DNA from 3 places in the Vibrio bathopelagicus genome. Region 2 is predicted to be linked to each of the others. Evidence: riboswitches for the same ligand, from Rfam matches in the RefSeq annotation. Region 2 holds a riboswitch; each other region holds the start of a gene.
What was found. Region 2 has a riboswitch for thiamine pyrophosphate ahead of thiC (phosphomethylpyrimidine synthase ThiC). Riboswitches for the same ligand answer to the same signal wherever they lie in the genome.

Region 1 (3,281 bases), on a different replicon from region 2:
CAAAGCAACACGCTGACGCATCCCACCAGACAATTGATCCGGCATTGCATTCGCGTAATCGGCCAAACCAACCGCTGCTAACAGCTCTAGCGCTTGGTTAGTTTGTGCTGCTTTATCAGAAGCTTCGTCTTGAAAGCGAAGGCTCAAACACACATTGTCGATAACCGACAACCACGGCAGTAACAAATCTTGTTGCGCCATGTAAGCAATACGATCGGTTAAAGGCAGTTCATCAGACGTTGCCAATGTGCCCTGCCATTCCACCTTGTCATCCAGTAAGCCTGCCAGATAACGCAACACAGTCGTTTTTCCGCAACCACTTCGACCCAGTAATACCGTCCACTTACCCGCGTTTATGCTCAGCGATAGCCCTGATAAGGTTGCATGTTCACTATCGCGATAACGCAAGGTGGCATTGCTGAGTTGAACCCCAACCGTATCAACGGACATTACTATGTCCAGCGAAGAAGTGGTTTACAGGGCCATGGCCTTGACCGACTTGCAACTCATCAGCATGAGCAATCGCGCGAGAAATGTATTGTTTGCCGAGATCAACTGCCTCTGCCAGCGTATTACCTTGAGCCAAGAAAGAAGCAATCGCTGATGAAAGCGTACAACCAGTACCGTGAGTGTTTTTAGTCGGGAAACGCTTCGCGCTAATCAAAGCAGACGTGGTTGGTAAAATCAGCAGGTCGTTACTGTTTTCATCTTTCTCCAAGTGACCGCCTTTTAGCAGGACTGCTTTAGCACCCAATGCGCGTAGGTCTTCAATCATGCCCTGCATTTCTGCTTCGCTTTCAGGCACGGCTTTGCCGGTAAGTGCTGCGCCTTCTGGCAAGTTAGGCGTAATGATGTCTGCGAGCGGAATCAGCTCTTGTTTTAACGTAGTGATAGCCGAGTTTTCTAGAAGAAGGTCGCCACTGGTTGCCACCATTACAGGGTCGATCACCAAGTGTTTAGGTTGGTATTGTTTGATTTTGTCTGCGACGACTTTGATGATTTGCGAATCCGCCAACATGCCGACTTTTACAGCCACGATATTCAGATCGGTAAACACTGCGTCTAGCTGGCTAGCGACATGCTCAAGTGGGATTGGAAAAATGGCTGATACGCCTTGGGTGTTCTGAGATGTAATCGCGGTAATTACCGAACAAGCGAAACTACCGGTTGCAGACATGGCCTTAATATCAGCTTGAATGCCCGCGCCGCCGCCACTGTCAGAACCCGCAATGGTCAAAACAATCGGAGTATTCGTTCGAACCAAACCATCAGCAGAGTGCCGTGAAACTGAAGCTTTTGGATTTAAATCTTTTGAAATAGAACTGTGTGTCATTGTCGCTCCTACTATCTTACAAAACGTAGGAGAACGAACACCGATCGAAGGAGAAGTCGCAATAAATTCATGAAGGGTTTTCATGAGAGCAGACGTAGATCGAGTGCTTATAGTTCCCTACGCCAGTGTTAACTGAATCAGGTTCAACGGGTCTCGATTAACGATCTCAGCAAACACCAAATAAGGTATATGCCCCCCGACTATTGATAACGATAGTAACAGCACTCTCACAGCTGAGATACTGATTTTCTTCAAATATAAGAATTACGCATGAAAAAATTTCAATTAGGTTCAACTAAACAAACACTTATAGCCTTCCTTTAGATGGCTTCGACTGTATAAACAAGCACAGCACAATCAGAGACATACCAAGCCAGCCTGTAAAAGGAATCAGCTCGCCGACAACGCAGACCGCAAGTACCGCTGCAACTACCGGTTCAAACAGAGTAAGTAGATTGGCACTGCTCGCGGTGACATGGCGTAAACCAAAACTGAACGCGACATAACCCAAACACTGCGGAATGAACGTCAAATAACTGATGACTAATACGTTGGTCTGCGAGGAAAACAGATTCTCACCAGTAAACCAGAGCGTTGGCAGCAACAGCATCGCGCCGAGACCAAAAATACTGCCCATCGCCGCTTGAGACTCAATATCTTTGTCTATCAGTGCTTTTGTCGCCCAAGAATAAATGGCGTAACACAACCCAGCAACAAGACCTAAAGCTATACCCAATAGCTTTAGATCATCACCTGATTCATGCGCCGATGAAGATTCTGAAAACACTAACAACCCAATACCAACCACACCAATCGTAAAGCTAGTGAGCCAACGTCGGTTGATATTATTCTTTTTGCTGATAAGACACTCTAACAGTGCAGAAAAGAAAGGCGCGGTAGCAATCGAAACGACTGTACCAATCGCAACACCAGATAACTTCATAGATGAATAGAAAGCCAAAGGATAAACCGCCAAAGCCAGTGCACTCACCGCTAGCAATTTCTTGTTCAGCAAAAGCTTGTCGAGTGCGGATAGGATCTTTCGAAACGCTAAACCCGCTTGCAGCAAGCCACCAACGCCCATCGAAAACGCACCAATCGCTAATGGGCTGAGATCAGGTGCAAAGCTTGCGGCAGTGCCTGTCGTGCCCCATAAAACAGAAGCAAACAGTATTGCTAAAGTACCCGTTTGGAATTCGTTAACGCGATTGATGGCGAGATTCATTACTATTACCTAGTTTTTTTCATTTCTGAATTAGATAATAGTGAAGATGCTTTAAAATTAGTTTGCAGAACGGACGCTATTCTTGTTTTGGAAGACTCTCTTTCATCGAGCCTAGAAACGCCCTTGGGGACATTCCAAAGTGCTGAGAAAAGCGGCGACTGAACGCAGACACATCAGTATACCCAACGTTTTCAGCGATCAATTGGACAGGCAAATCGGTATGGGTCAACAAGGCTTGCGCTTTCTCCATACGATATCGAGTGATGTATTTAAGCGTACTGATACCCAGGCACTCTTTAAATCGTTTCTTAAACTGCGTTGGGCTCAAGCACGCTGTTTCTGCAAGCTGTGAAATAGAGAGTGGCTGAGCGTAATTATCCGCAATGAGCCTTTGCACCGCGCGAATACGTGGATCGATGCTTTTGCTTACTTGTTGTTGCTCTAACAGCAGTGAAAATACGTCCAAGATTGATGACTCAATACCACTGTCTACTTGATATTCCAGCTGCTTCTCAACAAATAACAAGAAGCTCATCAAAGGCGGTGTTATCGTGAAAACCGAGAGCTCATGCTCTAACAAGTGCTGTGGCAACTCCGCCATATCCGCGACAATAAACCGCGCCGCTTCATCCGCTTTAAATGCATGCGCTGTCGTTACCGGAATCACCACACATTCGCCCACGGCCACTTTGCCGACATATCCCACCATTTCGATATTAATAC
Region 2 (3,281 bases):
CTTCAACCGCTGAGTTGGTGAAGGGATTTAGTACTAATGTTTTAGCCTTTAATGGACAGATTCCTGCTCCGACGATTCGGTGTCGACAGGGTGAAAAGGTCACAATTCGTTTTACCAATAAGCTATCAGAACCTACGACTATTCATTGGCATGGCTTAAGAATTCCTATCGAAATGGATGGAGTTCCCTTCTTAAGTCAGCCACCGATCATGCCAGACGAAACATTCATTTATGAGTTTACACCGCCAGATGCTGGCACATTTTGGTATCACCCACACATGAACAGCGTTAAACAACTTGGCATGGGCTTGGTCGGGCTCATTATTGTCGAAGAGAGTACGCCAGTTCAGTTCGATGAAGAGCATGCTCTGATGCTTAAACATTGGCATATCGACAAACAAGGTCAGTGGAAAGACTTGATGATCCCTCGCCTCAGCGCTCGTATGGGCACGCAAGGAGAGTGGAGTAGCGTCAATGGAATACATGAACCTATCTATCAATTGAAGCAGCACGCAACGACTAGGCTGCGTATCGCGAATGTTGATAACACGATTACCTATCCGATTGCTATTGAAGGGGCAGAAGCATGGGTCATTGCCATTGATGGTAACCCTGTAAAGACACCTTATAAGCTGACTCAACATAAAATTGGCCCGGGTATGCGTGTCGATCTTGGGCTTATTGCTCCCAAGGTGGGTGGGCGAGTGAATGTCCTTCAAATGAAGGGACGTTTTCCTTTTTCCTTGTGTGAATTTGAGGTCGTAGGCTCAACGCTTATAGAAGGCCAAGCACTTCCGTTATTACCTCTTAATCCTGTGCCTAACTTAGATCTCGTCAACGCAGAAGAGATCGATTTTGTGTTTGAGTGGGAAGGTGCGGTATCACCGGTATCTAAAGATGGGAAGTTCATGCCTAAGTTTTGGCTCACTAATAAGCGTGCATGGGAGGGAATGAGCAAAGACAATATTCCAGAGCCATTGGCGACTTTAGAGTTAGGTAAGACTTACATATTCGATCTTAAGAACGTCACTCAATATCATCACCCGATTCATATTCATGGTCATACATTTACTGTATTGGAACTTGATGGTAAAAAAATTGAAGAACCTTTCCATACCGATACAGTGTTACTTGGAAAAAACGGCCGAGCTAAAGCTGCATTTGTTGCAGACAACCCAGGACGTTGGATGTACCACTGTCATGTAATTGAGCACATGAAAACGGGACTAATGGGATATATTGAAGTTAAGTGACACCTGTAACGTTTGATTTTTGCGCATGAATTCTAAGTTTCTACCCTCGCTTTTATCGGCGGTAAAGCTAGAATATAGGGACTGTTATTTGGGAGGATTCATGGGTCAGTTATCTATTTTAGGTTTTATTGCCATTGGTGGCGCATTTGGTGCTTGTTCGCGCTATTTGATTTCAGAGTTATGTGTGGTGATGCTCGGGCGTGGTTTTCCTTATGGTACGCTAACCGTTAACGTGATTGGCTCTTTCATTATGGGCTTGCTCATCGCCGCATTCGAGAATGAGATGGTTGCGACAGAACCATGGAGACAGATCATCGGTCTTGGTTTCCTTGGAGCACTGACTACATTTTCTACATTTTCGATGGATAACGTGCTTCTTATGCAGCAGGGCGCTTTCTTTAAGATGGGACTCAATGTGCTACTCAACGTGGTTCTCAGCATATCAGCAGCATGGATCGGCTTCCAACTTTTGATAAAGTCTTAAAACTTTCTTACGATTTGTTAACAACTCGGCTTGGTTTATCCAAGCCGTTTTTATATACTCGATCGAACTTGTCGGAGTGCCATATGGCTGAGACCGTTAACTCGGGATCCGTTGAACCTGATCAGGCTAATACCTGCGAAGGGAACAAGAGTAGATATCTAACTAGAATCCTTCTAGAGATCTATCTCCAGATCACAACTGTATTTCTTACCGTGATCCCTCTTGTAGCATCTAATCCGTCAAGCATTTTTATCCCTATAAATAATGGCTAAAAGCCAAGGAAAAATGCTATGTCGAGTCGTAAACAAGCAAGACTGGAAGCGAAGAATTTCATTGATTCTTTATCCGTACAACCTTACCCAAATTCAAAAAAGGCTTACATCCAAGGATCTCGAGAGGACATTCAAGTCCCTGTACGAGAAATATCACTTGCTGACAGCCTAGTTGGTGGCACCAAAAAAGAGCCTGTATTCGAACCTAATGCACCCATTCAAGTTTACGATACCTCAGGTGTTTACACAGACCCTACACACGAAATAGACCTGTATAGCGGTCTTCCTAAGTTGCGAGAGCAATGGATTGAAGAGCGTGGTGATACGGAACTGTTAGACGATGTAAGCTCTGTTTACACTAAAGAACGTTTAGAAGATGAATCCCTAGACGACCTTCGTTACGGAAACCTACCTAGAATTCGTCGCGCGACAGACAATCAATGTGTTACCCAACTGCATTATGCTCGTCAGGGTATTATCACTCCTGAGATGGAGTACATAGCGATACGTGAGAACATGGGACGTCAGAAGTTCGCTGACGAGCAACTTAACCACCAACATCCTGGCCATAATTTTGGCGCAAACCTACCGAAAGAAATCACCCCTGAGTTCGTACGTAAAGAGGTTGCTGAAGGTCGAGCTATTATCCCTTCAAACATCAACCACCCAGAATCAGAACCTATGATTATTGGCCGAAACTTCTTAGTGAAAGTGAACGCCAATATCGGTAACTCTTCAGTAAGCTCTTCAATTGAAGAAGAAGTTGAGAAGTTAGTATGGTCAACCCGCTGGGGTGGCGACACCGTAATGGACCTTTCTACTGGACGTAATATCCACGAGACTCGTGAATGGATCCTGCGTAACAGTCCTGTGCCGATTGGTACGGTTCCTATGTATCAAGCGCTTGAAAAAGTGAATGGCGTTGCTGAAGACCTCAATTGGGAAGTGATGCGCGATACCTTGATTGAACAAGCAGAGCAGGGCGTTGATTACTTTACTATCCACGCAGGTTTGCTGCTTCGTTACGTACCTATGACGGCTAAACGTGTGACTGGCATTGTCTCTCGTGGTGGATCTATTATCGCGAAATGGTGTCTTGCACATCATCAGGAAAGCTTCCTATACACACACTTCCGCGAGATCTGCGAGATCTGTGCGAAGTACGATGTTGCTCTGTCATTAGGTGACGGCCTACGTCCTGGCTCGATTGCAGATGCCAATGATGAGGCTCAATTCTCTGAGTTACGCACTCTCGGTGAGTTGACTAAAGTG
Region 3 (3,281 bases), 330 kb from region 2:
TTAGATACACTTCCGGGCCGCAGTGGTTGCAAGAGTTCTTGCTGCATGACCGTTGGGTTTTGGCGGTATCGGGAACGCATGGTAAGACAACAACATCGAGCATGCTGGCATGGATCCTTGAAGACTGCGGTTACGCGCCGGGCTTCCTTGTGGGTGGTGTGCTAGGTAACTTTGGTATCTCTGCTCGCCTTGGTGACAGCATGTTTTTCGTGGTGGAAGCCGACGAATACGACAGTGCTTTCTTTGATAAGCGATCTAAGTTTGTTCATTATCACCCAAGAACGTTAGTGATGAACAACCTCGAATTCGATCATGCGGATATCTTTGATGATCTTGAAGCGATCAAGCGTCAGTTCCATCACTTAGTTCGCACTGTGCCAAGTAATGGCCGTATTTTCTCACCGAAGCAAGATATCGCGATACAAGATGTGTTATCTCGTGGCTGCTGGAGTGAAACTGAGTTGAGTGGTGAACTCGGTGATTGGGATGCCAAGAAATTAGTTAAAGACGGCTCTAAATTTGAGGTGTACTTCCAAGGTGAATGTGTTGGAACCGTCGATTGGGATTTGGTTGGCGATCATAACGTCAGCAATGCTTTGATGGCGATTGCCGCAGCACGACACGTGGGTGTGAAACCTGATCTCGCTTGCGAATCGTTGGCTACCTTTATTAATACCAAGCGTCGCTTAGAATTTAAAGGCGAAGTGGCAGGCGTTTCTGTCTATGACGATTTTGCTCATCATCCTACAGCGATTGAACTTACGCTGGGCGGTTTACGTAATAAGGTCGACACGAAAAAAATCATTGCCGTTTTAGAGCCTCGTTCTGCCACCATGAAGCGTGGTGTACACAAAGAAACTTTGGCTGATTCGCTCAAGCAGGCGGATTCTACCTACTTATTCCAGCCGGATAACATTGATTGGTCTGTACAAGACGTTGCCGATGCGTGCCATCAACCCGCACACGTGAGTGATGACATGGACGCATTCGTTGCTAAAATTGTCTCAGAGGCACAAGCGGGCGACCAAATCTTGGTAATGAGTAATGGTGGCTTTGGTGGTATTCACCAAAAACTGTTGGATGCGTTGGCACTCAAAGCTTAACCGATCCAAGACCTTATAATTTGAAGTAATTGAGAACATGACAAAACACGATAAAGCTATAACCCTCGCTTTCACAGGCGCATCTGGTGCGCCTTACGGACTGCGTTTACTTGAATGCTTATTGGCGGCAGATTATCAGGTTTATTTACTGATATCGTCTGCAGCGCGAGTGGTGTTGGCGACAGAGCATGAACTTAAGTTACCTGCTGGGCCTGACACAGCGAAACAAGTTTTGGTGAAGCATTTAGGTTGCGACCCAGAAAAGCTGGTGGTGTGTGGCAAAGATGATTGGTTCTCTCCGGTGGCCTCTGGTTCAGCAGCGCCGAAGCAGATGGTGGTGTGTCCATGTTCTGCGGGAAGCTTGGCTTCAATTGCTCATGGTCTATCAGATAACCTGATCGAGCGAGCAGCTGACGTAGTTATGAAAGAGCGAGGCCAGCTGTTATTGGTGGTTCGTGAGACGCCATTTTCTACGCTGCATTTAGAGAACATGCACAAACTCTCGACCATGGGCGTGACGATCATGCCTGCTGCTCCGGGTTTTTATCATCAACCTAAGTCGATCGAAGACCTAGTCGATTTTATGGTGGCGCGCATTCTGGATCATCTTGGTATCGAGCAAGGTTTAGTGCCACGTTGGGGTTACGATCAACGTAATTGATCCAAACTTGATAGCTTATTGTTAAAATTCGAATTACAATTCTGAACACTCATCGGGGAGCGAACCATTCAAATAATGAATGCGAGCTGAGATCAAGTAAGCGCTTGGGACCCGTAAACCTGAACCAGATAATGCTGGCGTAGGAATTGAGTTAGGAACAACTTCTACCGTTCTCCTCCCTCAAACCTGTGCCGCTCAGACCATGGAGAGCGTCCAGTGAAATTCACATTAACAACCCTTGCTGTTACAACAGCCATCTCTTTTTCTGCCGTTGCTGCAGACAATACTCTAACTGTATATACCTATGATTCTTTTGCTGCCGATTGGGGCCCTCGCCCGGCCGTTGAAAAAGCATTCGAAGAAAAGTGTGGCTGTGATGTGAATTTTGTCGCGCTAGAAGATGGCGTGTCTATTCTTAACCGCTTGCGTCTTGAAGGTGGTAACAGTAAAGCAGACATCGTGTTAGGCCTAGATAACAATCTAATGGCTGAAGCGAAAGCGACGGGCTTATTGGCTGAGCACAGTGTTGATACGTCATCAGTGACACTTCCTAACGGTTGGAACGACAGCACCTTTGTTCCTTATGATTTTGGTTACTTTGCGTTTATCTATAACAAAGAGAAATTAGCAAACCCGCCTAAGAGTTTGAAAGAGCTGGTTGAGCAACGTGACGACCTCAAGGTTATCTACCAAGACCCGCGTACTTCAACGCCGGGTCAAGGCATGATGCTATGGATGAAGTCTGTTTACGGTGATGAAGCGACAGCGGCGTGGAAGAAGCTCGATCAGAAAACGGTTACTGTGACTAAAGGTTGGTCTGAGGCTTATTCTATGTTCTTAGAAGGCGAGTCGGATTTAGTCTTGTCTTACACGACTTCTCCTGCTTACCACATTATTGCAGAAAGTGATTCTAAGTACGCAGCAGCAAGCTTTGAAGAAGGTCATTACACTCAAGTGGAAGTGGCAGCTAAGGTCAAAGGCAGCAAGAACGAAAAGCTGGCTGATGAATTTATGGCATTTATCCTAAGTGATGAGTTCCAATCGGCGATGCCAACGGGTAACTGGATGTACCCAGTTACTGACATCGAACTACCAAAGGGGTTCGAGCAGTTAACGGTGCCGCAAAAAGCTCTGAGCTTTACGCCTGAAGAAATCGCCGCTAAGCGCAAGCCTTGGATCCGAGAATGGCAGAGTGCACTTACTTTTTAAAAAATGAGCTTTCTAACTTACTTTAAAAATTAGCTTTCTGTATTTAAAGGTTCGTTCGATATACTTTGAGCGAACTATTTACGGTAACAAATCAATTTATGATAAAGAAAACACCTAAGGTCGGGATTTGGGTTGCGATACTCATTGCCGCCTTCGTGGTTTCAGCAGTTGGGGCATTGCTTAGCAATGCCCCTTCTCTTGATATCAGCCAAGTATGGTCCGATCCTTACTATTGGCATGTAACGAAATTCAGTTTTTATCAAGCGACACTCTCAACTTTACTGAGTGTTGGCTTTGCTATACCTATT

Region 1: another riboswitch for thiamine pyrophosphate. It lies ahead of thiD (bifunctional hydroxymethylpyrimidine kinase/phosphomethylpyrimidine kinase); the one in region 2 lies ahead of thiC (phosphomethylpyrimidine synthase ThiC).
Region 3: another riboswitch for thiamine pyrophosphate. It lies ahead of thiB (thiamine ABC transporter substrate binding subunit); the one in region 2 lies ahead of thiC (phosphomethylpyrimidine synthase ThiC).

The regions. Positions count from the first base shown of each region.
Region 1 covers NZ_CP062501.1:1,564,478-1,567,758, forward strand. Annotated here, with positions in the region: gene IHV80_RS23245 (ABC transporter ATP-binding protein) at 1-450, opposite strand, end outside; gene thiD (bifunctional hydroxymethylpyrimidine kinase/phosphomethylpyrimidine kinase) at 440-1,333, opposite strand; TPP riboswitch at 1,431-1,542, opposite strand; gene IHV80_RS23255 (DMT family transporter) at 1,641-2,558, opposite strand; gene IHV80_RS23260 (helix-turn-helix domain-containing protein) at 2,635-3,281, opposite strand, start outside.
Region 2 covers NZ_CP062500.1:3,569,657-3,572,937, reverse strand. Annotated here, with positions in the region: gene IHV80_RS16025 (multicopper oxidase family protein) at 1-1,253, shown strand, start outside; gene crcB (fluoride efflux transporter CrcB) at 1,354-1,737, shown strand; TPP riboswitch at 1,800-1,898, shown strand; gene thiC (phosphomethylpyrimidine synthase ThiC) at 2,028-3,281, shown strand, end outside.
Region 3 covers NZ_CP062500.1:3,236,561-3,239,841, reverse strand. Annotated here, with positions in the region: gene mpl (UDP-N-acetylmuramate:L-alanyl-gamma-D-glutamyl-meso-diaminopimelate ligase) at 1-1,103, shown strand, start outside; gene IHV80_RS14425 (flavin prenyltransferase UbiX) at 1,141-1,764, shown strand; TPP riboswitch at 1,808-1,927, shown strand; gene thiB (thiamine ABC transporter substrate binding subunit) at 1,981-2,973, shown strand; gene thiP (thiamine/thiamine pyrophosphate ABC transporter permease ThiP) at 3,072-3,281, shown strand, end outside.